Regions from separate parts of the Rhodoligotrophos appendicifer genome, predicted to be linked through region 2. Evidence: riboswitches for the same ligand, from Rfam matches in the RefSeq annotation. Region 2 holds a riboswitch; each other region holds the start of a gene.

Region 1 (10,117 bases), on a different contig from region 2:
TCGCCTTGACGGAGGCATCGCGTTCGGCGCGCAGGACGTTCTGCATCTTCATGGCCTCAACGACGCACACAGCCTGGCCCACCTTCACCTCGTCACCGACCTCGACGGCAATGGAGACGACGAGGCCCGGCATCGGGCAGATCAGCATGCGCGAGGTATCGGGGGGAAGCTTCTTCGGCATCAGCTTGGCCAGCTGCGCCTCGCGGGCGGTGAAGACGCGGGTGACGACATCGATGCCGCCATGGAACAAGCGGTAGCCGTTAATCACCCGGCGCACCTGCACGGTCATGGGAAGGCCGTCAATGGCGCCCCGCCAAACCGCTTGGCCGGGCTGCCATTCGCCTGTCAATTCGATGTCCAGGCCGCCGCTGCGGGAGCGCAGAAATATCGTGTCACCCTCGTCGTCGTCGTCGACGAAGAAGGAATGCCATTCCTCGCCGATCTGCACCGTCCGCTCGCGGGAAAATTCGACCGGGAGACCGCGCAGCTGCCCGGAGATCTCACGCTTGCGCTCGTTTTCCACATGGTCGAGGAAGGTTGCGACCGCGGCCATGCGCAATGTCGTCTTGGCGTCGGGCACGGCGCCCTGGAAGCCGTCCGGGAATTCCTCGGCGATAAAGCCGGTCGTGAGAGACCCGGACTGCCAGCGCGGATGGCGCATGATGGCGGCGACGAAGGGAATATTGTGCTGGATGCCGTCGATATAGAAGGCGTCCAGGGCCTGGGACATGTGCTCGGTCGCCTGGTCGCGGGTGGGCGCCCAGGTGCAGAGCTTGGCGATCATGGGATCATAATAGATCGAGATCTCGCCGCCCTCGAAGACGCCGGTATCGTTGCGGATGACGAAGCCGTCGTCATTGGTGCCCTCGACGGGCGGCCGGTAGCGCACCAGGCGACCGGTGGACGGCATGAAGTTGCGATAAGGATCTTCCGCATAGACGCGGCTCTCGATGGCCCAGCCGTTGAGGACAACGTCCTCCTGCGCGAGCGCCAAGGGCTCGCCGGCCGCGACGCGAATCATCTGCTCGACGAGATCCACGCCGGTGATCAGCTCCGTCACGGGATGCTCGACCTGGAGGCGGGTGTTCATCTCCAAAAAATAGAAATTGCGGTCCTGGTCGACGATGAACTCGACGGTGCCGGCGCTTTCGTAATCGACAGCCTTGGACAGGGCCACCGCCTGCTCGCCCATGGCCTTGCGGGTGGCCTCATCGAGGAAGGGGCTGGGAGCCTCCTCGACGACCTTCTGATTGCGCCGCTGGATCGAGCATTCGCGCTCGCCCAGATAGATGACATGGCCATGCTTGTCACCGAGGACCTGGATCTCGATGTGGCGGGGATTGACGATGAACTTCTCGATGAAGACGCGTTCGTCGCCAAAGCTCGCCTTGGCTTCCGCACGGGCAAGCTCGAAGCCCTCCTTCACCTCATCGCGGGAATGGGCGATGCGCATGCCCTTGCCGCCGCCGCCGGCGGAGGCCTTGATCATGACGGGATACCCGATCTCGTCGGCGATGCCGACCGCATCCTCGGCCAGCTGGATCTCGCCGAGATAGCCGGGGACGGTGTTCACGCCTGCCGCATCGGCGAAGCGCTTCGATTCGATCTTGTCGCCCATGGCCTCGATGGCCTTGATGTTCGGGCCGATAAAGGCGATGCCGGCATCGCGCAGGGCCCGGGCGAAGGCGGGGTTCTCCGAGAGGAAGCCGTAACCGGGATGAACCGCCTCGGCGCCCGTCTCCTTGCAGGCGTTGATTATGTTGTCGATGACCAGATAAGATTGGTTCGCTGCGGCGGGTCCGACACGCACCGCTTCATCTGCTTCACGCACATGCAGCGCCCGCTGATCAGCGTCGGAGTAGACGGCGACGGTTGCAATACCCATCTTCTTGGCTGTGCGGATAACCCGGCAGGCAATTTCGCCACGATTGGCGATCAGAATCTTGCTGAACATGACGTCTTGCCTACTCCCAGCTGATGTAAGGGTGTGCCGGCTTTTAGCGGGCCGGCTTACAGGCGTAAACTACTGATCGAAAGCCTCGAGGGCGCGAATGAGCACTATCGACATCGAAAGAGACGTTGGCTCCCTAGATATGGAGCTGATCGAGGAGACCGCCGAGTGGCTGATGGAGCAGGCACTCAAGGACCATGAGATCGGCACGATCGTGGCCGGCTGCTGCGAAAGATTGGTGGATGCCGGCGTGCCGCTGCTGCGCAGCTACTTCGCGTTCTCCACCATCCACCCGCTCTATCGGGCGGTCGGCTATACCTGGATCAGGGGCTCGGGGATCACGGTCGACAAATATCTGCATCAGCCGGGCGGTGCGAAGCCGGAAGGCTATTCGGGCAGTCCCTTCGCGCAGATGTTCAAGGACCAAGTCACCTTCATCCGCCGCCAGCTGAACAAGAGCACCGAAAACGAGTTCACGGTCTTCAAGGACCTGATCGCCCTGGGAGCTGTCGATTATTACGCCTTCCTGGTCCCCTTCCAGGATGTGGGCGAAGAGGACATGCGCGGCATGTTCGGCTCCTGGGCGTCGGACAGGATCTTCACGGACGCCGAGATGCTGGCGTTGAAGCGCATCCAGCGGCGCCTGGCGGTGGCCTGCAAGATGGCGGTGCGGACCCGGCTCACCACCATCGTGGTGAAAACCTATCTCGGGGGGCAGGCCGGAGAGCGCGTGTTGTCCGGCCAGATCAAGCGCGGCGACGGCGAGACCATCAATGCAGCGATCTGGTATGCGGATATGCGCGGATCGACCCGGCTCGCCGATCTGCTGTCGCGGCAGGACTATATCGATACGCTGAACGCCTATTTCGACGTCGTCGCCAATGCGGTGATCGAGGCGGGCGGCGAGGTGCTCAGCTTCATCGGAGATGCCGTGCTGGCGATTTTCCCGATCAACGGCTCCCAGGGCTGCGATGCGGCCTTGCGGGCGGCGATCGGGGCGCGCATGGACCTCATGCGCAAGAACGAAGAGCGGGTCCGGCAGGGCCTGTCGGAACTGGACTGCGTCATCGGCCTGCATATGGGCGACGTCATGTTTGGCAATGTGGGCGTGCCGGAGCGGCTGACCTTCTCGGTGTTCGGTGCCGCCGTCAACGAAGTGGCACGGCTGGAGCAGCTGTGCAAAGCGCTGGGCGAACCCATTCTGGCGAGCGAGGAATTCAAGAATTGCCTGGAAGGCTGCTGGCGGCCCATGGGCGAGCATATGCTGCACGGCTTCTCCAATGCGATCGGGGTATTCGCGCCGGAAGAGCATCTGTTCTGCCAGGAATGGCTGGGAAGCGCGCCATCGCCTCTTGTTTGAACGCGGAAATGCTCTAAAGAGCGCGGACGCCGGTGAAGGATCCATCTTGACATTGAAGACCGACATCCGTGCCACCCCGACCGTGGGGATGGTCAGCCTCGGCTGCCCAAAGGCCCTCGTGGACAGCGAGCGGATCCTGTCGCAGCTGCGCGCCGGGGGCTATGCCATCTCGCCCGATTACGGCGGGGCGGACGTGGTGATCGTCAATACCTGCGGCTTCCTGGACAGCGCGAAGGCAGAATCGCTCGCCGCCATCGGGGAGGCGATCGCCGAAAACGGACGGGTGATCGTCACCGGCTGCATGGGGGTCGAGGCCGAGCGGATCCGGGATGCGCATCCGCAAGTGCTGGCGATCACGGGGCCGCACCAATATGAGGCGGTGGTCCATGCAGTGCACGAGGCCGTGCCGCCGGTCCATGACCCCTATGTCGATCTGGTCCCGGCCGAGGGGCTGCGCCTGACACCGCGGCATTATGCCTATCTGAAGATCTCGGAGGGCTGCAACAACCGCTGCTCGTTCTGCATCATCCCCAGCCTGCGCGGCGATCTGAAAAGCCGGCCGGCGGCGAATGTCATGTATGAGGCCGAGCAGCTGGTGCGCGCCGGGGTGAAGGAGCTGCTGGTGATCTCGCAGGACACCAGCGCCTACGGCCTCGACCTCAAATATGCGACGAGCAAGTTCCGCGGACGCGAACTCGAGGCCAAGATCGTGCCGCTGGCGACCGCCCTGGGGGAACTCGGCGCCTGGGTCCGGCTGCATTACGTCTATCCCTATCCGCATGTGGACGGGCTGATCCCGCTGATGGCGGACGGCAAGATCCTGCCCTATCTCGACATTCCGTTCCAACATGCCAGCCCCACGGTCCTCAAGGACATGCGCCGGCCGGCGAACCAGGTGAAGGTGCTGGAGCGCCTGCAGGCCTGGCGCAAGATCTGCCCCGACCTGGCGATCCGCTCGACCTTCATCGTCGGGTTTCCCGGCGAGACGGAGGAGGATTTCGAGTTCCTGCTGGACTGGATGAAGGAGGCCCGGCTCGAACGGGTCGGCTGCTTCAAATACGAACCCGTCGACGGCGCCACGGCGAACATGCTGCCCGGGATCGTGGCCGAGGAGGTGAAGGAAGAACGCTGGCACCGCTTCATGGCCGCCCAAGCCGAGATCAGCGGCGCCGTCATGCGCGCCAAGGTGGGACGCGAGATTGACGTCATCATCGATTCGATCGATGACGAGATGGAAGAAGCGGTGGGCCGGACCATCTGGGATGCACCGGAGATCGACGGGAATATCTTCCTGCCCGGCGAGCCGGACCTCGAAGTCGGATCCATCCACCGCGTCCGCGTCATCGACAGCGAAGAGTACGATCTGATCGGGGAAGTTCTCCCGCGCAGCTGAAGCAAGCTTGCACCACCATGCTTGCAGTAGGCGCCTCCGGACACCATTTGACGGGACGGGCTCGGTCGGCGTATCACGGGCCATCCAAGGGGAGTCCCGTCAGGGGCTGAGAGGCCATTGGCGCTTTCGAGCGCGACATGGCGACCCTTCGAACCTGATCCAGGTCAAGCTGGCGAAGGGATGGATCTTGCCTCGGCGTCTCATCCCCCTCCAGTTCGACATCGTCCCATCGGGCGGAGTGTGGACCATGACGACCATCACTGTGATCGGCGCAGGCGTTGCCGGACTGACGACCGCCCTCGCTCTCGCGGAGCGCGGCGCCGCCGTCGAAGTCGTGGAGCGGGGCGCGAGCCTCGGTCTCGCCTCTTGCTCGCGCTATGCGGGCGGCATGCTGGCGCCGTGGTGCGAACGCGAAAGCGCCGAACCGCTGGTGCTGTCGCTGGGGCGCGAGGCGCTGGACTATTGGCCGCGGATCATGCCGGACGTCGTCCCGCACGGCACCCTCGTCGTGGCGCAGCGGCGGGATGCCGCCGAACTCGACCGCTTCGGCCGCCGCACCAGCGCCTTCGAGACACTCAGTCCCGACGAGATCGCCAAGATCGAGCCGGCCTTGGCAGGCCGCTTTTCGCGGGCCCTGTTCTTCCGCGACGAGAGCCATCTCGACCCGCGCCGTGCCGTGCAGGTGCTGGCGGCGCGGCTGCACGCCCTCGGAGTGCCGATCCATCTCGACACCGACGGGCTCAGCCGACGTTCAGGCTCGGACTGGCTGGTCGATTGCCGCGGGCTCGCCGCCCGTGACGTGTTGGGCGATCTGCGCGGGGTGAAGGGCGAGATGCTGCTGGTCCGCTGCCCCGAGATGCAGCTTTCCCGCCCGGTGCGGCTGCTGCATCCGCGCATTCCCTTCTATGTGGTGCCGCGGGGTGACGGGGTGTTCATGCTGGGTGCCACGATGATCGAAAGCAGCGACCGGCAGACGATCACCGCGCGCTCGCTCGTCGAGATGTTGAACAGCGCCTATGCCCTGCATCCGGCCTTCGCAGAGGCAGAAATCCTAGAGATCGGCACCGATGCACGGCCAGCCTTCCCGGACAATCTGCCCCGGATCCGGGTGCGCGACCGGACCGTGTTCGTCAACGGACTCTATCGCCACGGCTTCCTGCTGGCGCCTGCCCTGGCGCGGATGGCGGCGGCCGTGATCCTCGACAACGCTTCCTTCCCAGAGGTCATGGATGAAGATCACGATCAACGGCGACGCGCGTGAAGTCACGAGCACCGATCTTGCCGGCCTGCTGCTCGAGCTGGGCTATGGAGAGGTCGTCGTTGCCACTGCCGTCAACGAAGCCTTCGTGCCCATGGGGCAACGCGCGGACCTGGAACTGGCCGCCGGCGACCGCGTCGAGGTGCTGACGCCGATGCAAGGGGGCTAAATCCATGAAGGTCTATGGGACGGAGCTCAAATCCCGCCTGTTCCTCGGCACGGCGCAGTATCCCTCCCCCGCCATCCTGGCGGAGGCGGTGCGGCGCTCGGCTTGCGAGGTGGTGACGGTCTCGTTGCGCCGGGAGGCCTCGAACCAACGCGCGGGCCATGATTTCTGGACACTGATCCGCGGCCTGGGCGTGCGCGTCCTGCCGAATACGGCCGGCTGTCATTCGGCCAAGGAGGCCGTGACCACGGCGCATATGGCCCGGGAGGTGTTCGGCACGCCGTGGATCAAGCTCGAGGTGATCCGCGACGACGACACGCTGCAGCCGGACGTGTTCGGCCTGGTGGAGGCGGCAAAGCTGCTCACTGACGAGGGCTTTCAGGTGTTTCCCTATACGACGGAAGACCTCAGCGTCGCCGACAGGCTCCTGGACGCCGGCTGCGAAGTGCTCATGCCCTGGGGCTCGCCGATCGGCTCGGGACGCGGGCTCAACAATGTCTATGCGCTGCGCTCGCTGAGGGCCCGGTTTCCCGACCTCCCCCTCGTGATCGATGCAGGGCTCGGACTGCCCTCGCACGCGGCGCAGGCGATGGAACTCGGCTTCGACGCCGTCTTGCTCAATACGGCCGTGGCGAAGGCGGGCGATCCTGCCGCCATGGCCGCGGCCTTCGCGCTGGCCGTCGAGGCGGGCCATGCCGGCTTCCAAGCCGATCCGATCGAGGTGCGGGAGATGGCAGCCGCCTCGACCCCCATGCTCGGCACAGCGTTCCGGAGCTGACGGTGCTGGATCCCTTCTATCTCATCATCGACGATGCAGGATGGCTCCCGCGGCTCCTGCCCATGGGCGTCCGTCTCGTCCAGCTCAGGGTGAAGGACGCGGATGAGGCTTCGCTCCTGCGCCAGATCGCGACGGCGAAAGAGCTGTGCCAGGCGGCCGGCGCGCAGCTGATCGTAAATGACTTCTGGCGCGAGGCGATCGATGCTGGTTGCGATTTCGTGCATCTCGGCCAGGGCGATCTCGATACGGCCGATCTGGGCGCCCTGAAGCGCGCAGGCGTGCGCGTCGGGATCAGTACCCATGACGACGCCGAGCTCGAGCGGGCCTTACGCCTAGCGCCCGATTACATCGCGCTGGGTCCCATCTTTCCCACCGTGCTCAAGCAGATGGCCTGGGCGCCACAGGGGCTGGACAAGCTCGCGATCTGGAAGCGACGGATCGGGCCGATCCCGCTTGTCGCCATTGGCGGCCTGACGCCCGAGCGGGCGCAACAGGTTCTGAAGGCCGGAGCCGACAGCGCCGCCGTGGTGACGGACATCCTCCGCCATGACGACCCGGAAGGCCGCACACGGGACTGGGTCGCGGCAACGCGGGCGGCAGCATGAACCGCTATATGCGCCAAACCGTGCTGCCCGAGATCGGAACCGATGGTCAAACCCGCCTCGGAGCGGCGAACGTCCTGGTGATCGGGGCCGGCGGCCTCGGCTCGCATGTGCTGCCGGCCCTGGCCGGTGCCGGCGTCGGCCGGCTCGTCATCGTGGATCACGACCGCGTCGAGATCAGCAATCTGCATCGGCAGCCCTTGTTCTCGATGGCGGATCTCGGTGCGCCCAAAGCCCTTGCTGCCCGCGACCGGATCCTTGGCTATAATCCGGAGATCACGGTCAAAGCGCATGTGACGGCGCTGACACCGGAGACCGTGACGGACCTACTCGCGGACATCACCCTGGTGGCGGATGCCGCCGACAGTCTCGCCGTCACCTATATCCTCAGTGACGCCTGTTTTGCGGCCGGCGTACCCCTGGTCTCGGCCTCGGTGCTGGAGCAGCGCGGCTATGTGGGGGCGTTCTGTGGCGGCGCGCCCTCCTATCGAGCCGTGTTCCCGGACATGCCGTCCAGCATCGGCTCATGCGCCGAGAATGGCGTCATGGGCAGCGCGGTGGGGACGATCGGCTCGCTGCAGGCGCATGTGGCGCTTCAGATCCTGCTCGGCCATGCACCCTCGCCGCTGGGCCGGCTGATCTCGCTCGACCTCAAGACCATGAGCTTCGGCGGCTTCCAGTTCCTGGGCGCCGAGGAGCCCGTCTCGACGGCGCCGGGATTTGTCTCGCGCTCGCAACTCAGGCCGACGGACCTCATCATCGAACTGCGCGACGAGATCGAGGCGCCCGTGCCCGCGGTCGCGGGTGCGCGCCGGATCCTGCCGGCGGATATCGCGGGTGCCGAGTTTCCCCGGGATGCGCGGCTGGTCCTGTGCTGCCGGACCGGGGTGCGGGCCTTCAAGGCCGCCCGCCTGCTGCGCGACCGCGGCTTTGGCGACGTCACGGTGCTCGCCGCCGGGGCGGAGTGAGCGTCGTCAGGCGGCCAGGCGCCTCAAGGCTTCCAGGTCGCGGGCCACCCATTCGGCATCGGCAGCGAATTGCTCCGCCGACATGCCGGGCTGACGATAGAGGACGAAGATCACCTCCGCGCCGTCCCCGTTCGGGATGATCCGCAAAGGCACATAGATTTCGCCGCCATCGCCCAACTCGACGTAATGGTCCATGATGCCGAATGCATTGTGAGCCGTGAAGCGAAGACGCACAGGCCCGTTGGGGCCGGTCGCGATCCAGGCGTCTCCATCCCGGCGCAACTCGGAGCCAGTCAGGCCACTCGCCCAGAGAGGGAACGCCTCGGGCGCCCAGAACTGCTCGTAAAGCTGTTGCCAGTCGCGCGCTATGGTGATGCTCAAGATGCGCAGTTCCACGTCGATCCCGTCCCATTCGATGGAATTGTGAGCACGATCGGCGGCTTCATCATCGGAGGCCGGCGACGTCTTGGGCGCCGAAGAGCCAAGCTAGCATGATTTTGGTGCCTGCCGCGACACTCGGCGCTAAGGTGGGCAATGGAAAGTGCCGATCATCCACGTCCGAATGGGAAGCCGCATGGGATGAGCACCTCGCCACTGCAGCCCGAAGCCTGGATCCCGGACGACCGCTATGTCGCCGCCGTCGAGGCCGGCGGTGTGGGCGTATGGTGGTGGGACTTCAAAGCGCGGCGCGTCTATTGGTCTCCCAATCTCCGCCGCATGCGGGGTGCCGAGCCCGGCCCGCTGCGGGGCTTGATGGGCGACTTGAGGAGCGATGTGCATCCGGGCGACCGGGACACAATCTTCGCCGCCATCCGGACGGCGATGTCCAGCGCCGGTCGCTACGAGGTGGAGTTCCGTGTCTTCGTCGGACCCGAACGGGCGATCCGCTGGCTCGCCGCCCGCGGCGATCCGGTCTTCGAGGACCGCGAACTCGTTGGGATGACCGGCGTCTGTCAAGACATCACGGAGAGGAAAGCAGCCGAGTTGGAGCTGCAGCGCGCCGTCAGCAAGCAGGAGGCGATCTCGCGTCTGGGCCAGGCAGCCATCAACTCCTCGGACATCGACGCCTTCCTCGCAAACGCCTGCGAGACGGTCGTCGCCAATCTGGAGGTGGAGGTCTGCAAGATCTTCGAATTCGCGGGAGATCGCTCGATGCTTCGGATCAGAGCCAGAGGTGGCTGGACCGGAGCTCGTTCCGACCGGCGTCCCTTTCCCGCCACAGGAACCCATGCGGCACACGTCCTCAGCTCAGGACAGGGGGAGATGTTCGCCGATCTCACGACCGACGGCCGTTTCGACGACACGGCGCTCTTCGGCGGGCGGACAGTCGGAAGCGGCTTGACCGCGATCATCGCAAGCGAGGATTCGCAGCTGTCCTTCGGAATGATCGGCGCCTATTTCGCGAACCCCCGCCGCTTCTCGGACAGCGAAAGCAGCTTCCTCCAGTCGGTCGCCAATATCATCGCCATGACGCTCGAACGCCAGGCGGCGCAGAACCGGCAGACCCTGCTCATCCGCGAACTGCGGCATCGGGTGGGCAACGTCTTCGCGCAGTTGATCGCCCTGTTCAACCAAACCTCGATGGGCACGGACGACATCGAGGAACTGCGCGAAAAATATCCCGCAAGGGTGCACGCTTTG
Region 2 (10,117 bases):
GCGCGAATGATTGCGGGGGGCAAGGACAGGCTCATTTCGCTCGCTGAGGTTGAAGCATTGCTGGCCTCGGAGATGCTTGTCATAGATGCCTGCCGGCACCTCGTGCGCCAGGCGGGAAGGCACATTTCGCTCGCGACGCGTCCGGTCTTGTTCGCGCTTGCCCGCGCTCTCGGTGAGGCTTGGCCAAACGATGTATCGAGAAGCAGGCTCTTGGCTCTCGCCTTCAAAGCAAAGCATACCGACGAGTCTCATCGGGCGCGCCTGCGGGTCGACATCGGGCGGTTGCGCACGGAACTTCAAGACATGGCAGATGTCCGAGCCACGACGAAAGGCTTTGCCCTGGTCCCGCACCAGCCCTGTGAGGTCGGCGTTTTGGCGCCACCCTTCGAGGAGGGGCACGGCTCTTTGCTCGCAATGCTGTCAGATGGCGAGGCGTGGTCCAGCTCGTCCCTCGCGATCGCGCTCGGCACAAGTCCTCGGACCGTTCAGCGGGCGCTCGGCGAGCTTGCCAGGACCGGCAGGGTCCAATCTTTCGGCCGCGGCCGCGCGCAACGGTGGCTCACTCCGGCTCCTCCGGGTTTCCCGACAATCTTGTTACTCCCGGGCCCGCTGCCGAGTGACTAGAAGAGGGTCATGAAACGATCTGCAGCTGAAATCCTTCGTGAATACGGGCCATTCCCAGGCGCCGATCATGTGCATGGTGTCACCTACGATGGTCAGCACGTTTGGTTTGCATCCGGCGACAAACTGAACGCCTTCGACCCTGACGACGGGACGCCGCGGGCATCAATCGGCGTCGAGGCTCATGCGGGAACGGCGTTCGATGGTCAGTACCTCTTCCAGATCGCTGAGGATCGGATCCAGAAGATCGATCCGAAGACGGGGCACGTGCTGAAGACGATCCCAGCGCCTGGCGGCGGCGGTGACTCAGGGCTCGCGTGGGCGGAGGGCACCCTCTGGGTCGGGCAGTATCGTGACCGAAAGATCCACCAAGTCGACCCTCAGACCGGCGAGATTCTTCGCACTATCGACTCCGACCGCTTCGTCACGGGGGTAACCTGGGTCGACGGTGAACTCTGGCATGCCACCTGGGAAGGTGATGAAAGCGATTTGAGACGAATAGATCCGAAGACGGGCGAAGTGCTGGAAAGTCTCGAAATGCCCGTCGGTGCAGGAATATCGGGACTTGAAGCTGATTCCGGCGATCGTTTTTTCTGCGGAGGCGGAAATACCGGCAAGGTCAGGACCGTCCGCCGACCCAAGCGTGGCGCCTCGGCCGTCGAAGGCTCAAAATAGGCGATCCAGATCGGACTGAGCCGGCGGCTGAGTCCGATCCCCCTGCCCTAATGGATAGGATCCAGGACCACCACAGGGATCTCGCGCTCTGTCTTCGACTGATAATCAGAGTAAGGCGGCCAGAATTCCAGCGCCTTCTTCCAAAGTCTCTCGCGCTCCTCGCCCGTCGCCGTCCTGGCGCGAGCCTTGATCTTCTGAGTCCCGACCTGGATCTCCACATCCGGATCGACGAGGATATTGCGGTACCATCCGGGGTGTTCAGGAGCACCACCTTTGGACGCCACGACGAAGTAGCTGCCGCCTTCAGAACCGTAATACAGGGGGAACAGGAACTTCTCTCCAGATTTGCGGCCAGTGGTGGTCAGCAGCAGTGAGGGGACGATGATCTCGCCGCGCTCCGGGAGCGTCGCCTTATGCATATGCCCTTCGGTTCCCCCGCTTGCGAGATACCGCTCGGCATGCTCGACCATCCAGTCCGGCAGGTTCTTTGGGAGTTTGGCTTCAGTCATTTGCGCCCTCCTTGAAAGCTGTATGGAATATAGCGCGGAGTGGCTGATCGGCAATGCCCTGGCCGATCCGTCTCAGAGGAGTGACGAGGCGTCTGTTTGCACAAAGACGCGGACAAGGTGCCGTCAGCAGCCGTATTTTTGCGATGACACGTCCCCTGCGCTCTGCGATAAAGTCCGATGAGAGACGGGGGCGCCCACCGCAAGGCGGGCTGAGAAGAACCCTTCGAACCTGAACCAGATCATGCTGGCGGAGGGAGTCGCTCGGGATCGTTCCGCTCACAGCGTTTCACCCGCGCCCGCCCCCGCCGACGAGGGGGCCGATGGCCAGTCGCACGACATCGATGGATAGAGGCGCAACCCGGATGTGTCGGCAACGGGATCGGCCGTGATCTCCCAGTTCCGCGACATGGCCAGGACGACAGCCGTGCTCCTGGTCATCTGGCAGGGGGCAATCTGGCTATTCGCACCGCCGCGTTACATTTTCCCGTCACCGCTGGACGTGCTCGCCGCCTTTCAGCGTCAGCCGGAATTCCTCCTGAGCAACAGCCTCGTGACCCTCACCGAGATCCTGCTGGGTTTCGTCCTCGGCGTCTCCTTCGGCGCTCTCTCCGCCTTGGCAATGGCGGCATTTCCCAAGTTAGGCCGGCTGGTCTGGCCGGCGCTGCTTGTTCTTCAAGCTTTTCCGGTCTTCGTCATCGCCCCGCTTCTTGTCGTCTGGTTCGGCTTCGGCATCGCCTCAAAGGTGATCATGGCGATGATCATCATTTTCTTCCCGGTCACCTCGGCATTCGCCGATGGATTGCGCCGTACCGACCCCTATTTGATCGACGCGGCCGCTCTCACGACCGCCACGCATTGGCAGACGCTCCTTTATGTCCGTATGCCCCTCGCAATGCCCGGGCTCCTGTCCGGCCTCCGTGTGGCTGCCCCTCTTGCTCCCCTTGGCGCTGTCATCGGGGAATGGGTGGGGGCCTCATCGGGACTGGGCTTCGTCATGGTGCAGGCCAATGCCCGCATGCAGACCGACACGGTCTTCGCAGCCATGGCCGTGCTTGCCATTCTCAGCCTCGCATTGCGCCATCTCGTCGACCAGTTGGCGCCACGCCTCATTCCATGGGCGAACGATCAATGATCCCTCCACTGCATCCATCGAGGAACTATCGAATGAACAAACGCGCGTTCCTAGTCGCCTGCCTCATGCTCCCGCTTTTCCTCAGCGCTCCGACACAGGCGGCTGAGAAGCTCACCGTCCTTCTCGAATGGTTCGTCAATCCCGATCACGCACCTTTGGTCGTGGCCGACAGGCTGGGGCTGTTCAAGGCAGCAGGACTTGAGGTCGAATTGATCGCGCCCTCTGATCCCTCAGCCGTTCCGCGCCTGGTGGCTGCGGGCCAGGCCGACATCGGCATTCATTATCAGCCCAATCTCTATCTCGATAACCAAGCCGGCGTAGACCTCGTCCGCTTCGGTACTCTCGTTGAAACGCCGCTCAACAGCATTACGGTACTGGCCGACGGGCCGATCCGCAGCCTCGCCGATCTCAAGGGAAAATCCATCGGCTACTCGGTCTCGGGATTCGAGCAGACCCTGCTGGAGCAGATGCTGGCAAGCGGCGGCTTAAGCTTGGACGACGTCCAGCTGGTCAATGTCAACTTTGCTCTTACAGCGTCCCTGATCGGAGGGAAGGTCGACGCCACCATCGGCGGCTTCCGCAACTTCGAACTGACCCAAATGAAGCTGGAAGGCCATCAAGGCAAATCCTTCTACCCGGAGGACCATGGTGTGCCGGCCTATGACGAGTTGATCCTGGTCACCCGACCCGAGCTTGTGGCGGATAATCGGCTGCCGCGCTTTCTCGAGGCCTTGGAGAAGGGAGCGCTTTATCTGACCAATCATCCGGATGAGGCCTGGAAGCTCTTCATCGCTGCCTATCCTGCTCTCGACGATGCACTCAACAAGCAGGCTTGGGCCGATACGCTTCCACGCTTCGCCAAACGGCCGGCGGCGCTCGATCACAGTCGCTATAGGCGCTTCGCTGATTTTCTGGTCAAACGTGGGTTGCTGAAAAAGGCGCCGGAGCTGTCGGAGATTGCGGTGGAGTTACCCTAACACCAGCGGATGGTCTTGTGCCGGTGACCCCTGACGAAGGTCGCCACAATATTTATTGAACACTCGTACAGTTATCCTTATCCTCCTTTCGTTAGACCGGAGGAGGTTCGGATGGCGTCGTCAAATGAACCCAGTCAAGCGATTGAAACGAGGGACACGGTCTTCGTTCCCCTGAGCGATGGCACACGGATCGCGGCGACGATCTGGCTGCCGCAAACGGCCGAGATGGATCCCGTGCCGGCCGTGATCGAGATGATCCCCTACCGGCGCCGAAACGGAACGATCTTCCGCGACGCCAACATGCATCCTTATGTGGCAGCCCATGGCTTCGCCTGTATCCGCATCGATCTTCGGGGATCCGGCGAGTCCGATGGCCTGCTCCGCGACGAATATCTGCCGCAAGAACAGAACGACGCCTTGGAAATCATTGATTGGATCGCCTCCCAACCCTGGTGCTCCGGCCACGTCGGGATGACCGGAATTTCTTGGGGTGGCTTCAATTCACTGCAGGTCGCAGCCCATCGTCCAAAGCCTTTGAAGGCCATTCTCGCTCTGTGCTGCGCCGATGACCGCTATGCCGATGACGTTCACTACATGGGCGGCTGTCTTCTGACGGAGAACCCGCTCTGGTCTGCGGTCATGTACAGCTACAACGCACTGCCGCCCGATCCTCAGATCGTCGGCGAACGATGGCGCGAGATGTGGCGTGATCGGCTCGATGCCAATCGCCCCTGGCTGGAAACCTGGCTCAGCCACCAGCGTCGCGACGAGTATTGGAAGCAGGGATCGGTCTGCGAGGACTATAGTCGCATCCAATGCGCGGTCTATGCGATTGCCGGCTGGGACGACAGCTACTCGAACGCCGTCCCTCGCCTCTTGGCCAACCTGACCGGTCCGAAGAAGGGCCTCGTGGGACCCTGGTCACATGATTACCCCTATCAGGGTTCACCCGAGCCGGTGATCGATTATCTTGGCGAGGCCGTTCGCTGGTGGCGCCACTGGTTGTACGAAGAAGAGACCGGGATCATGGATGAGCCGACCTACCGGGTCTGGCTGATGGAGCCTCACGATCCGAAGCCGTATTACCTGGAGCATCCTGGCCGGTGGGTGGCCGAGCCGACTTGGCCATCACCGCGAACCATCCTCCGGAATTTCGCCCTGACCGATCATGACCGGCTGGCGGAGCACGGCATCGGAACGGGCAGCCGTCTCGTTTCGACTCCCCAGACGGCGGGGATAGAATCGGGGCGCTGGGGAGGGTATGGCGGTACATCGCCGGACATGGCCATCGATCAGCGCGCCGAAGACGGCATAGCCGCGTCCTTCACGTCTCCACCCCTGGACGATGATTTGGAGATCCTTGGTGCGGCCACTCTCGACATCGCCTTTACCAGCGAAACTCCCTGCGCGCAGCTCGCCGTGAGGCTGTGCAATGTCGCCCCCGACGGGACCTCCGCTCTGATAACCTATGGCGTTCTCAACCTCGCCCACGCCGATAACCACCAAACAATACGCGCTCTGGAGCCGGGGCACCGCTACACGGCACAGGTGAAGCTCAACGACATCGCCTATCGCATACCCGCTGGGCACCGGATCCGCGTCGCGGTGTCGACCACCTATTGGCCCGTCCTCTTTCCCCAGCCCTTTGCCGCGGCTGTTGACCTGCAACTCGACGGCTGCAAGCTCACCCTACCGCAGCGACCGTCTCGGCCGGAGGACCTGGAGCTCCGGGACCTGGGCACCTCGCGCCACGCGGCTCATGCCGTGACGACGGTCCTTCGCCCCGCCTATACTCGCCGCACGATTACCGAAGATGCGGGATCCGGCACGGTGACAATAGTCGTCGACAGCGATCACGGCGCGACGCGTCTCGACGACTATGCCATCACTCAGGAGTCCCGGCTCGTCGAGAGCTTCACAATCTGCCGCGACGATCCTCTTTCCGCAGAAGTCGTAGGTGATTACGCCATCGCCTATCGCAGCGGAGATGCCAATATCGAGATCCGCACGCGGACCCGGCTCACCGCTTCGGCTGAAGTTTTCCATATCGATTGCCGGCTGACGGCCTATGATGACGGCAGCCTCGTGCTGGATCGGACCGACCGCCGCTCGATCCCTCGAGACGGGATGTAGCGATGATCCGCTATGCGGCCAAACGCGTGCTCCTCGGGATCGTGATCCTCTTGTTCACGATGCTGGTCATGTATTCGGCCGTTTACGTCATCCCGGGGGATCCTGCCACCGTCGCTCTCGGCCCGCGGGCAACCCCGGCCATGCGCGCCGCCTTATGGGAGCGGATGGGGTTGGACCAACCACTCTACATCCAGATCGGCAGTTTTTTCGCGAGGGTTCTTCAAGGTGACCTCGGCCTGGATGTCGTCGGACGACGGGAAGTCTCCACCATCATCGCCGAGACGCTTCCCAACACCCTGATCTTGGCCATCGCTTCCCTTGGCTGGGCATTGATCCTCGGAATTCCCCTCGGCTGCCTGGCGGTTGTTTATCGCGGCAGTTTCATAGACCGGCTGACGGGGATCTTGTCCGTAAGCGTCATCGCCCTGCCCTCCTTCGTGGTGGCGCTCTGCTCCCTGCTGATCTTTGCCGTTCAGCTGCGGTGGTTACCCGCCATGGGCGCCGGCCGGGCTGGCGACATCGGAAGTCAGCTCCGCGCCCTGATCTTGCCAGCCTTTGCTGTCGGCCTCGGCTGGGTCGGCTATCTCGCACGCCTGGTGCGCGCGTCCATGCTCGAGGTCATGAGCGAGACTCATATCAGGACCGCGCGCGCATTCGGACTGAGCGAGAGCCGCATTATATTCAGTTACGCCCTGCCCATCGCCATTGTTCCCACGATCGCCCTCGTTGCAGTGGGGCTTGGAGGCATCTTGTCGAGCTCGGTCTTTGCCGAGATCGTCTTTTCCCGCCCGGGCATCGGCAGTCTGACATATAGCGCTGTTCTCACCCGGAATTACCCGGTCGTCATGGGCGCCGTCCTGGTCATGACCGCCATCTACGTTGCCATAACGATCGCTGCCGATCTGCTGATTGCCGGAATTGATCCAAGGGTCCGTGATGCCCTCAGATAACCTTGCGGAAAATCTTACGGTGCCTCCCGAACGCTTGGCCGTGGCCTCTGTTTCTCCAGCCCGGCCCCGGCCTCGTCAAGCACAACTCCTGCATCGTCTCATCAGGGACCCTGTCGGCGCTTTTGCCCTCGGCATTGTCGCAACGATCCTCCTGATTGCCATTTTCGCGCCGCTCATCGCGCCCCATGACCCGCTGAAGATCAATGTCCTCCACAAACTCGCCAGCCCCAGCTGGTCGCACTGGCTGGGAACGGACAGCCTGGGTCGCGATACTCTCTCTCGCGTGATCTATGGCACCCGCGTGGCGGTATCCGTAGCCATGATTTCCATGGTGATCGCGGCCTCGATTGGCTTGGTACTCGGTATGCTGGCGGGCTATGGACCAAGGTGGCTCGACGCTATTTTCGTCCTCGTCTTCGATTCCGTAAGCTCCTTGCCGATGATCATGCTGGCCTTGGCGATGATCACCGTGCTCGGCCCCAGCACATTTACTCTTGTCCTGGTCATCGTGACCGTTTCCATCCCCGCTTATGCGAGGCTCATCCGCGCTCAGACCTTGAGCATGAAGCGTGCCGAGCACATTCTGGCGGAACGTTCCCTGGGAGCCGGCACGCCGCGGATCATCTTCGTGCATGTCCTCCCCAACGTCGTCGGGCCGCTGCTGATCCTTGTGAGCATGGACATTCCGGTAGTCATCATGCTGGAGGCGGGGCTGAGCTTCCTCGGGATCGGCATTCGGCCGCCTCAGGCCAGCTGGGGAACGATCCTCAATGAGGGTTACAGCAACATTCGCGACACCCCCATGCTGATCATCGCGGGTGGCGTGCCCCTGGTTCTGGCGACCCTGGGCTTCACTTTTCTCGGTGAGACCCTGCGTGATGCGCTGGATCCGCGATTGAAGCGGAGCGACGGTCTATGACGCCGCCGCTCCTCGACATTCGCAGCCTCTCCGTGACCTATGCCTCGGGTGCCGGTGACATCCACGCGCTGCGTGACGTCTCTTTCACCCTCAACGCCGGTCAAGTTCTCGGCATCGTGGGAGAAAGCGGCTGTGGCAAGTCCACTCTGGCCGCCGCAATTACGGGGCTGCTCCCCGACACGGCCCAGCTTTCTGGAGAAATCTTCCTGAACGGTCTAAATCTGTGGGGGATGACGCCGCGCCAGATGCGTCAGATCCGCGGGAGTTCCATCGCGACGGTGTTCCAGGACCCCATGACCACCTTCAACCCGATCAAGCGGATAGGTGATCAGATTGCCGACTACATGCACCACCGGACCGACCTCAATCCCGCTGCCCGCCGCCGCGAGATCATCGCCAAGTTTGAGCGCGTCGGCATCGCCGATGCGGCGCACCGGCTCAACGGTTTTCCTCATGAATTTTCTGGCGGCATGAGGCAAAGAATGTCGATTGCGGCGGCCCTTCTGACCAATCCGAGCCTGCTTGTCGCCGATGAGCCGACAACGGCCCTGGACGTCACCATGGAAGCGCAGATCATTCACCTGCTGCGAGAGCTTCGGAAGGATTTCCATGGTTCGATCGTCATCATCTCGCACCAGCTCGGCGTCATCGCTGAGCTTTGCGACCGCGTCGCCGTGATGTATGCCGCTGAAATCGTGGAACAGGGGACGGTCCACCAGATCTTCCATCGGCCGAGCCATCCCTACACAAAGGCTCTGCTCCGCTGCGATCCCGCGACGATCTCTGATCGACTCGACACCCTTCCGACGATCGAAGGCGAGGTCCCGGACCTGGCCTCTCTGACAGTGGGATGCGCCTTCGCTCCACGCTGTCCGGACGTTCTCCCGGTCTGCGCGGTCTCCCGTCCGCCGGACATTGATCTTGGGGAAACTCACGTCGCACGGTGCCATCGGATGACCTGTCATGACCTTGCTTGAGGTTCAGGAGCTATCCGTCAGCTTCCCCGTCTCCGGCGGACTCTCACTGCGCGCCAACCGGACCCTTGATATCGTCGCCGATATCTCCTTTTCCCTTCGCGCGGGAGAAACCTTGGGCGTCGTAGGGGAGTCGGGTTCGGGCAAGACCACGGTAATCCGAGCCGTCAACGGCCTGGTGGACCATGATCGCGGACGGGTGCTCCTCCAGGGCCAGGAGCTCGGCACGACCGACCGCTCCTACCGCCAAGCGCGCCGTGAAATGGCGATGCTGTTTCAGGATCCCATTGCCTCGCTCAGTCCACGTCTTAGGGTGGGCTCGCTCCTGCTCGAGCCCTTCCGAATTCAGGGCGTACCCGTCGCCGACAAACGCGCCAAAATCGCCGAATTGTTGCATACGGTCGGACTCGGGGCGCAGATCGAAGACCGCTATCCGCATGAACTTTCCGGAGGCCAGGCGCGCCGCGTCGGCATCGCCCGCGCGCTGGCGCTGGTCCCGAAACTAATCCTCGCCGACGAGCCTACGGCAGGGCTGGACGTTTCGATCCAGGGACAGATCTTAAACCTGCTTGTGCGGCTGCAGCGTGAGCGCGGCCTGGGTTATGTCATCGTGACCCACAATCTCGCAGTCGTCCGCCACCTCGCCCATAATCTGATCATCATGTATCTCGGCCGCATCGTCGAAAGCGGCCCCACAGCCGACATCTTCCGAGGTCCCCGCCACCCATACACGAAGATCCTGCTGGACGCCGAACCCAAGCCCGATCCTGACCGGCGCCGCACCGACATCGAGATAAAGGGTGAGATTCCCAGCATATTGCACCGGCCGCCCGGTTGCGCCTTTTCCTCCCGCTGCCCCCGCGTTCGCGATCTCTGTCATCGGCAGGAACCCCCACTGACCACAACAAGCTCGGGAAACCGAACCTTTCGCTGTCACTTTCCCCTTGAAGAGCCCATGGACACTCTCGTGAGCGCGGACATCATACCTCGACCCGTCGCCGTCGGCCGGCGGTAGGAACGATCTCCGGGAGGGAGCTCCCAAGCTGAGCTCCTGTTCGACTGGCTTCTCGAAAGAATCTCACCCTTGCGACGCTGGGGATAACCCTGCGAGCGCTGAAGGTCGATGTCATCATGGGACGGCTTTCCATTTCGCAGCGCAACTAAACTCTCCTCGCTTGTGGCTACTTGTGTTGCATTGCACTATGATAGAGCACAGGTGAGGATATG
Region 3 (10,117 bases), on a different contig from region 2:
CGACATTAAACGGTGTCGGCCCCTTTCCTTCGCGGCCATCGCAGGCCGTCGCCGTCTCGGTCGCTCCATGGCTGCCGGTGACGGTGCGGGTGATGCAAGCGAGCGGTCCGACCCGGTCCGTCGCCCCCTTGTCGGCGCGCGGGCCCGCAGATGTCTGCCCCATCGCCGCAGATGAAATGGCAATCAAGGCACTTAAGCTGGTGCCCGCCAAAAGCAACGTCGAGGCAGAGCGGTTGGTCGATCTCCTAAGAAACAGAAATCCATACGTTTCCATGACTCTTACTCTCCAATAAATTATAGGAATTTATGTAAGTTAAATAGTTGTTATGATCAGAGGATTATTTGACTGATGAAATTGATAATAATAGCGGACCATTCAAAAATTTGATCCACAAACATTTGCCGTACAGTCCATAAAAAGTCAACGGCGTCTTGTAAATACATCTCTATACTATTTAAGGTTGCATGCTTGACGATTGGTGAACGCATTCACGCGCATCGGAACTGCAGGGACATGAAAAAAGGCGGCGCGAGAAACGCACCGCCTTGGCTCCTGGGGGTCCGCAGCAAGCAGTTAGGGCCGCGATGCATGCCCGTCCGGCACATAGACCTCGGCGCCGAGCTCCATGAACTTCTCCGACATCTGAGCCATGCCCTGCGTCTGATCGTTTAGCTTGGCTGCATAGTCGCGGACGTCCTGAGTGATCTTCATGGAGCAGAATTTCGGGCCGCACATGGAGCAGAAATGCGCCACCTTGTGCGCCTCCTTGGGCAAGGTCTCATCGTGGAACTTCAGGGCCCGCTCGGGATCCAGGGACAGATTGAACTGGTCCTCCCAGCGGAAGGAGAAACGGGAGCGGGACATGGCATCGTCCCACATCTGGGCGCCCGGGTGCCCCTTGGCGAGGTCGGCGGCGTGGGCTGCGATCTTGTAGGTGATCACGCCCTCCTTGACGTCATCGCGGTTCGGCAGCCCAAGATGCTCCTTCGGGGTGACGTAGCAGAGCATGGAGGTGCCGAACCAGCCGATCATGGCCGCGCCGATCGCCGAGGTGATGTGATCGTAACCTGGCGCGATGTCGGTGGTCAGGGGGCCCAGCGTGTAGAACGGCGCCTCGCCGCATTCGCGCAGTTGCTTGTCCATGTTGATCTTGATCTTGTGCATGGGCACGTGGCCCGGCCCTTCGATCATCACCTGGCACCCTTTCGCCCAAGCCACCTGCGTCAGCTCGCCCAGCGTTTCCAACTCCGCGAATTGGGCGCGGTCATTGGCATCGGCGATCGATCCCGGGCGCAGGCCGTCGCCCAGAGAGAACGACACGTCATATTTCGCCATGAGATCGCAGATGTCGCCGAAACGCTCATAGAGGAAGCTCTCCTTGTGATGGGCGAGGCACCACTTGGCCATGATCGAGCCGCCGCGGCTGACGATGCCGGTCACCCGGTCGGCCGTCAGGTGGATGTAGCCCAGACGGACGCCGGCATGGATGGTGAAGTAATCCACCCCCTGCTCGCATTGCTCGATGAGGGTGTCCTTGTAGACCTCCCAGTCGAGTTTCACGGGATCGCCGTCGACCTTCTCCAGGGCCTGATAGAGCGGCACCGTGCCGATGGGCACCGGAGCATTGCGGATGATCCATTCGCGGGTGTTGTGGATGTTCCGACCCGTGGACAGGTCCATGACCGTGTCGGCGCCCCAGCGGATGGCCCAGACCATTTTCTCGATCTCCTCTTCCACCGAGGAGGTCACAGCCGAATTGCCGATATTCGCGTTGATCTTCACCAGGAAGTTGCGGCCGATGATCATCGGCTCAAGTTCGGCGTGGTTGATGTTGGAGGGGATGATCGCCCGCCCCCGCGCAATCTCGGAGCGCACGAATTCCGGGGTCACGAATTCCGGCAGCTCGGCGCCGAACTGCTCGCCATCGGCCAGGATCTTGCCGGCGTCCGCCAGGGCCTGCTTGCGACCGATATTCTCGCGCTCGGCCACATAGACCATCTCCTTGGTAATGATCCCGGCGCGGGCGCACTGCAACTGGGTCAGGGGCTTGGAGCCGTCGCCGATCAGCGGCCTGTGGGTCAAGGGAAAGAAGCGGGCGAGATGCTTGCCCCCGACGCCACCATTGTCCTCCGGCGTGATGGTCCTGCCGTCATAGGCGCGCACGCCGCCGCGTTCGAGAAGCCAGTCGGTGCGCTTGCGGGCGAGGCCCTGTTCAACGTCGATTGAGACCGTGGGATCGGTGAAGGGGCCGGAGGTGTCGTAGACACGCAAGGGCGATTCGTTGGCGCTGGCATGCAGCGCGATTTCGCGGAACGGTACCGCGAGATCGGTGTCGGCCGCGGGATGGGTGTAGACTTTGGTGCTGGCCGGCAGCGGCCCCGTGGTGACCGTCGGGGCCGTCAGATCGGCAGGCTTGATGGGCTTGTTCATGTCAGATCTCCTGGTCCTGTTGCACAAGGAGATCCGGGAGACAGACGTCGAGCTGGATGAACGGCGTGTTCCAGTCCCTTCGCCGGCATGACCCGGATCAGGTTCGAAGGGTTTGCTCTGGATGGAAGCGGATCAGGCTTCCGAGCATCTCAGCACCGGTTAAGGCGCACCCCTCGGAACGAGGTTTCAGTGTGGGCGATAGAGCCGCTGGAGGCAAGTCTCAAGAAAGGGAGGACTCGGACTGCCACGGACTTCCTGGACAACACAACCCAAGGTTGATATTATCCCTTCCTATTTAAATTGGCGCGTTTTAGGCGATGATCCCGTCTCAAGCTGTAACACCATTTTGCCAATAGGAGATTTTCCATGACAAGGGTTGCACCAGTTCACATTGCAGTTCAAGATAATATAAGTGGTTTTCTTATAGAAACCGACAACATCATGAATTATTTAAAATTAAACTTCGGTAATAAATACGATGAGACGCCCAACTTACTCAAAACAACCGTGTTGTCTGGAACTATAATGAATGTAACCAGAGAAATATTTTCATTTAAATTCATGGAGTGGCGCAATTGACAAACAATTGGAGTGGCAGAAAGGTTTTTTAAACAGTAGATTAAATAAAATTCCAGATAATCTGAATCAAATTAATGATTTTTTAGGGAACGTCGACGACCCGAAATTTCAAAGCATGATGAGTAATTTGTCTCAACATTCGGACCAAATCAAGGAAGCGCTCAAAAACTTACCCTTGTACACAGCCGAAACGGATTTCATGATGACGTGACTGGAGCGATTTGGGTAGGCAACAGCAGAAGCAGTGCGACCAGACGAGGGGGGTCCGCTCTATCAATCCTCGAAGGGATCCGTCATTAAAATCGTGTCGTCGCGCTCGGGGCTCGTCGACAGCAGCGCCACGGGACACTCGATCAGCTCCTCGATGTGGCGCACATATTTCACGGCCTGGGCCGGCAGATCGGCCCAGCTGCGCGCGCCTTGCGTCGATTGCGACCACCCCTCCACGGTCTCGTAGATCGGCTCGACCCTCGCCTGCGCGGCCTCGCTTGCCGGGAGGTGATCGATGCGCTTGCCGTCCAGACGATAGCCCACACACAGTTTCAGCTCCTCGAAGCCGTCGAGCACATCCAGCTTGGTGAGCGCAATGCCGTTGATGCCGCTGGTCTTCACGGTCTGGCGGACAAGGGCGGCATCGAACCAGCCACAGCGCCGCTTACGGCCGGTCACGGTGCCGAATTCATGGCCGCGCTCGCCCAGGCGCTGGCCGACTTCGTTCAGCTGCTCGGTCGGAAAAGGTCCAGCCCCGACCCGCGTCGTGTAGGCCTTCACGATTCCCAGCACATAGCCGATGGCCCCCGGTCCCAGCCCCGAGCCGGTCGCTGCCTGACCGGCGACGACATTGGACGAGGTCACATAGGGGTAGGTGCCGTGATCGATATCGAGCAGAGCACCCTGTGCACCCTCGAACAGGATGCGGCTGCCGGCGCGGCGATGCTCGTCGAGGAGCATCCAGACCGAATCGGCATAGGGCAGAACCTTCGGTGCCACCGCGCAGAGTTCGTCGTGCAGGGCCTGGGGATCAACCTCCGGCGCGCCCAGGCCGCGACGCAGGGCGTTGTGGTGGCTCAGCAACCGCGCAATCTTGCCCTCGAGTTCCTCGACACGCTCGAGATCCATGACCCGGATGGCGCGACGCCCGACCTTGTCTTCATAGGCGGGACCAATGCCCCGTCGCGTCGTGCCGATGGCGCCCTTACCTGCCGCCTCCTCGCGGATGCCATCAAGCTCGCTGTGCAGCGGCAGAATGAGCACGGCGTTCTCGGCGACGCGCAGATTGTCCCGGGAGATCTCGACCCCCTGCCCCCGCAGCCGCTCGATTTCACCGCACAGGGCCCAGGGGTCGACCACCACCCCATTGCCGATCACCGAGAGCTTTCCCGGCCGCACAATGCCCGAGGGCAGCAGCGACAGCTTGAAGACCTTGCCGTCGATGACCAGCGTATGGCCGGCATTGTGGCCACCCTGGAAGCGCACCACGACATCGGCGCGCTCCGAGAGCCAGTCCACGATCTTGCCCTTGCCTTCGTCGCCCCATTGGGCGCCGACCACGACCACATTGGCCATCAAAACATTCCTTCAAACGTCTCTGCAAACGGCGCCGTCTATAGCGCGGATCGTCAGGCATCCCAAGCGATGATGTCGGGTGACGGGCCGAGCATGTCGCTCCCGCCATTGCCGTGGCACCCCGATCTGCGATCATCGCCTCGTCACGGCAGGGGAGTCGCATGGGCAAGCAACCGAATATCGTCCTGATCATGCTCGATCAGCTCGCACCGCAATCGCTCCCGATGTATGGCCACGGGCTCGTCAAGACGCCGCATCTGTCCGCATTGGCGGCGACGGGCGTCGTCTTCGACAATTTCTACTGCAACTCGGCCCTGTGCGGCCCGTCGCGCTTTTCGATGATGACGGGGCAGAGGAATTCGCGCATCGGCGCCTTCGACAATGCCTCAGACTTCCCCGCAGCGATCCCGACCTTCGCCCATTATCTGCGGCTGGCGGGTTATCGGACATGTCTGGCCGGCAAGATGCATTTCGTCGGCCCCGACCAGCTGCACGGGTTCGAGGATCGGGTCACGACGGACGTCTATCCCGGCGATTACGGCTGGACGCCCACCTGGGATGACCCCGAGCGCGTCCATTGGTGGTTCCACAACATGCTCTCCGTCACCGAGGCGGGCCCCTATGACCGGACATTGGAGATGGATTACGACGAGGAGGTCGCCTGGCAAGGTTCGCGGTGGCTCTATGATGCGGCGCGGTCGAAGGACGAGCGACCCTTCATGCTGACCGTCTCCTACATGCATCCGCACGACCCCTATCTGGCTCCCCGGCCCTTCTGGGACTGGTACCGGTCGGAGGATATCGACATGCCGCGGGTCGCCGCCCTTCCGCTCGAGCAGCGCGACCCGTTCTCGCAACGCATGTGGCAGCTGTATGATCGCGGCGAATACGAAGTGACGGACGCGCATATTCGGGCCGCCCGGCATGGCTACTACGCCATGACCTCCTATGCAGACGACCTGGTGGGGCGCATCACGCGCACCCTCAAGGATCTCAGCCTCACCGACAATACGGTCGTGATGGTCGTTGCCGATCACGGCGACATGCTCGGGGAGCGGGGGCTCTGGTTCAAGATGGTGTTCTATGAGCGTTCGATCCGGGTCCCGCTGATCATGAACTGGCCCGGAACGCTCACAGCTGGGCGCGTCAAGGAGAACGCCTCGCTGGTCGATCTGCTCCCCACCCTCATGGACATTGCCGGCCCCGAAGCGCCTCCGCTGGCCGCACCCGTGGACGGCTCCAGCCTTCTGCCCCTTGCCCAAGGCTCCTCTGCGGGCTGGCCGGATACTGTCTATGGGGAGTATTTTGCCGAGGGGACGACGGAGCCCGTGTTCATGATCAAACGCGGCACCTTCAAGTTCGTGACCGCCGCGGGTGATCCTCCCCAGCTCTTCGATACCGAGGCCGACCCGGACGAGCTCGTGAACCTGGCGGATGACCCTGCGCATACCCGCCTTGCCGCCGAATTCGCAGCGGCGGCTGATGCACGCTGGGACTCGCGCGCCTTGCGAAGCCAGGTCGTCGCCAGCCAACAGGCCCGCCTTCTGGTGCAGGATGCGCTGCTGACCGGCAAGGTCACGCCGTGGGATTTCCAGCCCCTCTTCGATGCGACGAAACAGTACAATCGCAATTACGGGGGAGAGCTTTACGACACGGATCGGAGGGCCAGGATCCCCTATCGCGAGGAGCCGCCAAAAACCCGCAGGCGGTAAGCCACATACGCCACGAATTTGTCGTGTTCACAGCGCTTATCACTCTCACAATCACGGTGCGGTGATTTATTTTCGGAGATAGCTTTCATGCGTGCGCATAGATTTCTCGGCCTTGGCGCCGTGCTCGTCCCCCTTGCCCTTCTCAGTTCCCCCGCAAGCGCTGCGGGCGTGAAGGTCGGCGTCCTGACCTGCACCGTCGCCAGCGGCACCGGCTTCATCCTCGGATCGGACAAGGCGGTCTCCTGCAATTTTGTCGGCAACGGCCGCAAGGAACGCTATCGCGGCTCCTTCAAAAAATTCGGCATCGATATCGGGACGACCAAGAAGGCCTATGTGAAATGGGTCGTCTTCGCGCCGCGCACGAAATTCGGCCGCGGAGCCTTGGCCGGGACCTATGCAGGCATCACAGGAGAAGCCACGGTCGGTGGCGGCGTCGGCGCTAACGCGCTTGTGGGCGGAGGCAACCGGTCGTTCACGCTGCAGCCTTTCAGTGCATCGATCCAGACCGGCGCCAATGTCGCTCTCGGGGTGGGCGCGCTCGAATTGCGCTATGTGAGATAGGCTCCCACGACACCCTCGTCCTTCGTCCTTCGAGAGGCTGCCTCTCGAAGGATCACCCCTGGAGCCCCGCCCTTCAGAACGCCAGTGGCTTTGCCTGGCGGACATGCGGCAGGGCGGAGACCTTCGCCAGCACCTCCGAGGGCATGGCCTCGTCGATCTCCACCAGGGCGATGGCATCTTGTCCGGGCGCCTGGCGTCCGAGATGGAAGGTGGCGATATTGATGCCCGAGGTGCCGAGCAGAGTCCCCAAGGCCCCGATAAAGCCCGGCTTGTCCTCGTTCGTCACATAGAGCATGTGGGCACCGAGCTCGGCTTCCATGTTGATGCCCTTGATCTGGATGATGCGCGGCTTGCCGTCGGAGAAGACCGTTCCCGCCACTGAGCGCTCCTGCCGAGCGGTCGTCACGGTCAGCCGGATGTAATTGTCATAGGCTCCACGCTTCGATTGGCGCACCTCGTCGACGGCGATACCGCGCTCACGGGCGATCACCGGTGCATTGACCATGTTCACGTCCGACAGCATCGGCCGGAACAGTCCGGCAAGGAGCGCGCTGGTCAGGGCGCGGATGTTCATCTCGGCGACGGTGCCCGCATATTCGATGCGAACTCCCTGCAGACTGCTCTCCGTCAACTGACCCGCAAACAGGCCCAGCTGCTCCGCCAGTCTGACGAAGGGGGTGAGTCGCGGGGCCTCCTCCGCGGTGATCGAGGGCATGTTCACTGCATTGGAGACCGCGCCCTGCAGGAGATAGTCAGACATCTGCTCGGCGACCTGGATGGCGACGTTCTCCTGCGCCTCCGCCGTAGAGGCACCCAGATGCGGCGTGCAGACGACATTGGGCATGCCGAAGAGCGCGTTTTCCGTCGCGGGCTCAGTCTCGAAGACATCAAGGGCTGCACCCGCCACATGGCCGCTGTCGAGTGCGGCCTTCAAGTCAGCCTCGACGACTAGGCCACCGCGGGCACAGTTGATGATGCGGACTCCTTTGCGCGTCTTGGCCAGAGCTGCCGCATCGATGAGATTACGGGTCTTGTCGGTCAGCGGCGTGTGCAGGGTGATGACATCGGCCCGTCGCAGCAGGTCGTCGAGCTCGACCTTCTCGACGCCGAGGCTTAGGGCGCGCTCCTCGGAGAGGAAGGGATCGTAGGCAACGACCCGCATACGCAGGCCGATGCCCCGGTCCGCGACGATGGAGCCGATGTTGCCGCAGCCGATCACACCCAGGGTCTTGCCTGTGAGCTCGACGCCCATGAAGCGCGACTTCTCCCATTTTCCGGCCTGGGTCGACGCATTCGCCTCCGGGATCTGGCGCGCGAGGGCCATCATGAGCGAAATGGCATGCTCGGCGGTGGTGATGGCGTTGCCATGGGGGGTGTTCATGACGATCACACCCTTGGCGGTTGCGGCGGGCACGTCGATATTGTCGACGCCGATCCCGGCGCGGCCGATCACCTTCAGCTTCGTTGCGGCTTCGATCACCTTGACCGTGGCTTTCGTCGCTGAGCGGACGGCCAGTCCGTCGTAGTCGCCGATGATCGCCATCAACTGGTCGCGATCGAGACCGGTCTTCACGTCGACTTCAATTCCACGCTCGCGGAAGATCTCCACGGCACGGTCGGACAGTTTGTCCGCAATGAGAACACGAGGGGCCATGTCAGCCTCCTTTGAATGGGAACAGGGATATCGGATGTTCAGGCGGCTCGGCGCGCAGCGGTGACCGTGGCATAGGCCCAGTCCAGCCAGGGCAGAAGATCCTGGAGGTCGGCGCGCTCCACAGTCGCTCCGCACCAGATCCGCAGTCCGGGCGGTGCATCGCGATAGGCACCGATGTCGAAGGCCGCTCCCTCCTTGTCGAGAGTGGAGGCGATCGCCTTCGTGATCGCAGCCTGATCCTCCGTCGAGAGCCCTGCCGCAGCCTTGTCGGAGAGACGCAGGCAAACGGAGGTGTTGGAGCGAATCGCCTCGCTTTCAGGCAGGAAGTCGATCCAATCGGTCGCCGCGACCCAATCGGCAATGGTCTTGGCGTTGGCATCGGCACGAGCGATGAGCGCTTCGAGCCCGCCCAGCCGCTTTGCCCAGTCGAGGGCTGCGATGTAATCCTCCACGCAGAGCATCGACGGCGTGTTGATGGTCTCGCCCTCGAAGATGCCGGCAATCAGCTTGCCCCCCTTCGTCATACGGAAGACCTTGGGCACCGGCCATGCAGGCGTATATGTCTCGAGTCGTTCGACCGCACGGGGGCTCAGGATGAGCATGCCATGGGCCGCTTCGCCTCCCAGGACCTTCTGCCAGGAGAAGGTCACCACATCGAGCTTTTCGAAATCCAGAGGCTGTGCGAAGGCCGCAGAGGTGGCGTCACAGATGGTCAGTCCAGCACGGTCCGCCGGGATCCAGTTCGCATCGGGCACACGAACGCCCGAAGTCGTGCCATTCCAGGTGAAGACGACATCACGGTTGAAATCGACCTCGGCCAGGTCAGGCAATTGGCCGTAAGGCGCCTTCAGGACTCGCGCCTCAGCAAGCTTCAGTTGCTTGACCACGTCGGTCACCCAGCCCTCGCCAAAGCTCTCCCAAGCAAGAAGATCCACACCGCGGGCGCCAAGCATCGTCCAGAGGGCCATCTCGACGGCGCCGGTATCCGAGGCCGGAACGATGCCGATCAGATGCGAGTCGGGCACCTGCAGCACTTCGCGCGTGAGGTCGATCGCTCGCTTCAGCCGCGCCTTGCCATCCTTGGCTCGGTGCGACCTTCCTAGAAACGCTTCGTTGAGGAGAGTGGGGGTCCAGCCCGGAATCTTCGCACAGGGGCCGGAAGAAAACAGCGGATTTGCCGGCCGCCGAGCCGGTTTCTTCATGTCCATCATCTGCAGCTACCCTTTCAGACAGCAGCCCCTCGGTGGGGAGGGGTGTCCCACCGCCGTCTTTAAGGAAAACCTCAGAAGCTCGCAAGAGTTATGTCGGAGTTCATTTCATGGAAAAGTAGACCGGGGGAAGAACGTGCCCCCTGGATCAGCACAAAATTGGCACAGAGCTTTTCCTTGCCGCTCCGCTCTTGTTCTCATGGGAGTGGGGCATGAGCGGGTTCAGGGCGCGGCTGATGGCGCTCCAGGCCCCCAAGGTGCTCTCGTTTTTCAAAGAGGTCGGATCGGGACCTGTAATGTCGTGCGGCGGTTTAAGTTCCAATGCCACAGGATTTGACTGATCAGCGCCAGGAACACGATACTACCGCCAATCATTGTCCGGGTGGCTGGCACCTCCGCATGGATT

What was found. Region 2 has a riboswitch for thiamine pyrophosphate ahead of FKM97_RS01585 (ABC transporter permease). Riboswitches for the same ligand answer to the same signal wherever they lie in the genome.
Region 1: linked by a shared signal. The riboswitch ahead of thiO (glycine oxidase ThiO) and the one ahead of FKM97_RS01585 (ABC transporter permease) in region 2 are both predicted to bind thiamine pyrophosphate.
Region 3: linked by a shared signal. The riboswitch ahead of thiC (phosphomethylpyrimidine synthase ThiC) and the one ahead of FKM97_RS01585 (ABC transporter permease) in region 2 are both predicted to bind thiamine pyrophosphate.

Annotation. Positions count from the first base shown of each region.
Region 1 is NZ_VHKL01000005.1:367,527-377,643, reverse strand. It holds gene FKM97_RS13635 (acetyl-CoA carboxylase biotin carboxylase subunit) at 1-1,954, opposite strand, end outside; gene FKM97_RS13630 (adenylate/guanylate cyclase domain-containing protein) at 2,052-3,311, shown strand; gene rimO (30S ribosomal protein S12 methylthiotransferase RimO) at 3,400-4,704, shown strand; TPP riboswitch at 4,782-4,902, shown strand; gene thiO (glycine oxidase ThiO) at 4,952-5,965, shown strand; gene thiS (sulfur carrier protein ThiS) at 5,934-6,131, shown strand; gene FKM97_RS13610 (thiazole synthase) at 6,136-6,906, shown strand; gene FKM97_RS13605 (thiamine phosphate synthase) at 6,909-7,511, shown strand; gene FKM97_RS13600 (HesA/MoeB/ThiF family protein) at 7,508-8,476, shown strand; gene FKM97_RS13595 (polyketide cyclase) at 8,483-8,872, opposite strand; gene FKM97_RS13590 (HWE histidine kinase domain-containing protein) at 9,056-10,117, shown strand, end outside.
Region 2 is NZ_VHKL01000001.1:335,430-345,546, forward strand. It holds gene FKM97_RS01570 (helix-turn-helix domain-containing protein) at 1-624, shown strand, start outside; gene FKM97_RS01575 (Vgb family protein) at 634-1,296, shown strand; gene FKM97_RS01580 (nitroreductase family deazaflavin-dependent oxidoreductase) at 1,344-1,805, opposite strand; TPP riboswitch at 1,982-2,078, shown strand; gene FKM97_RS01585 (ABC transporter permease) at 2,212-2,937, shown strand; gene FKM97_RS01590 (ABC transporter substrate-binding protein) at 2,970-3,914, shown strand; gene FKM97_RS01595 (CocE/NonD family hydrolase) at 4,026-6,047, shown strand; gene FKM97_RS01600 (ABC transporter permease) at 6,050-6,997, shown strand; gene FKM97_RS01605 (ABC transporter permease) at 6,984-7,916, shown strand; gene FKM97_RS01610 (ABC transporter ATP-binding protein) at 7,913-8,893, shown strand; gene FKM97_RS01615 (oligopeptide/dipeptide ABC transporter ATP-binding protein) at 8,880-9,905, shown strand.
Region 3 is NZ_VHKL01000008.1:22,786-32,902, forward strand. It holds gene FKM97_RS17615 (hypothetical protein) at 1-274, opposite strand, end outside; gene thiC (phosphomethylpyrimidine synthase ThiC) at 575-2,431, opposite strand; TPP riboswitch at 2,488-2,615, opposite strand; gene FKM97_RS17625 (hypothetical protein) at 2,798-3,010, shown strand; gene FKM97_RS17630 (adenylosuccinate synthase) at 3,284-4,576, opposite strand; gene betC (choline-sulfatase) at 4,738-6,288, shown strand; gene FKM97_RS17640 (DUF992 domain-containing protein) at 6,376-6,849, shown strand; gene serA (phosphoglycerate dehydrogenase) at 6,923-8,503, opposite strand; gene FKM97_RS17650 (phosphoserine transaminase) at 8,542-9,714, opposite strand; partial or broken gene FKM97_RS17655 (DMT family transporter) at 9,982-10,117, opposite strand, start outside.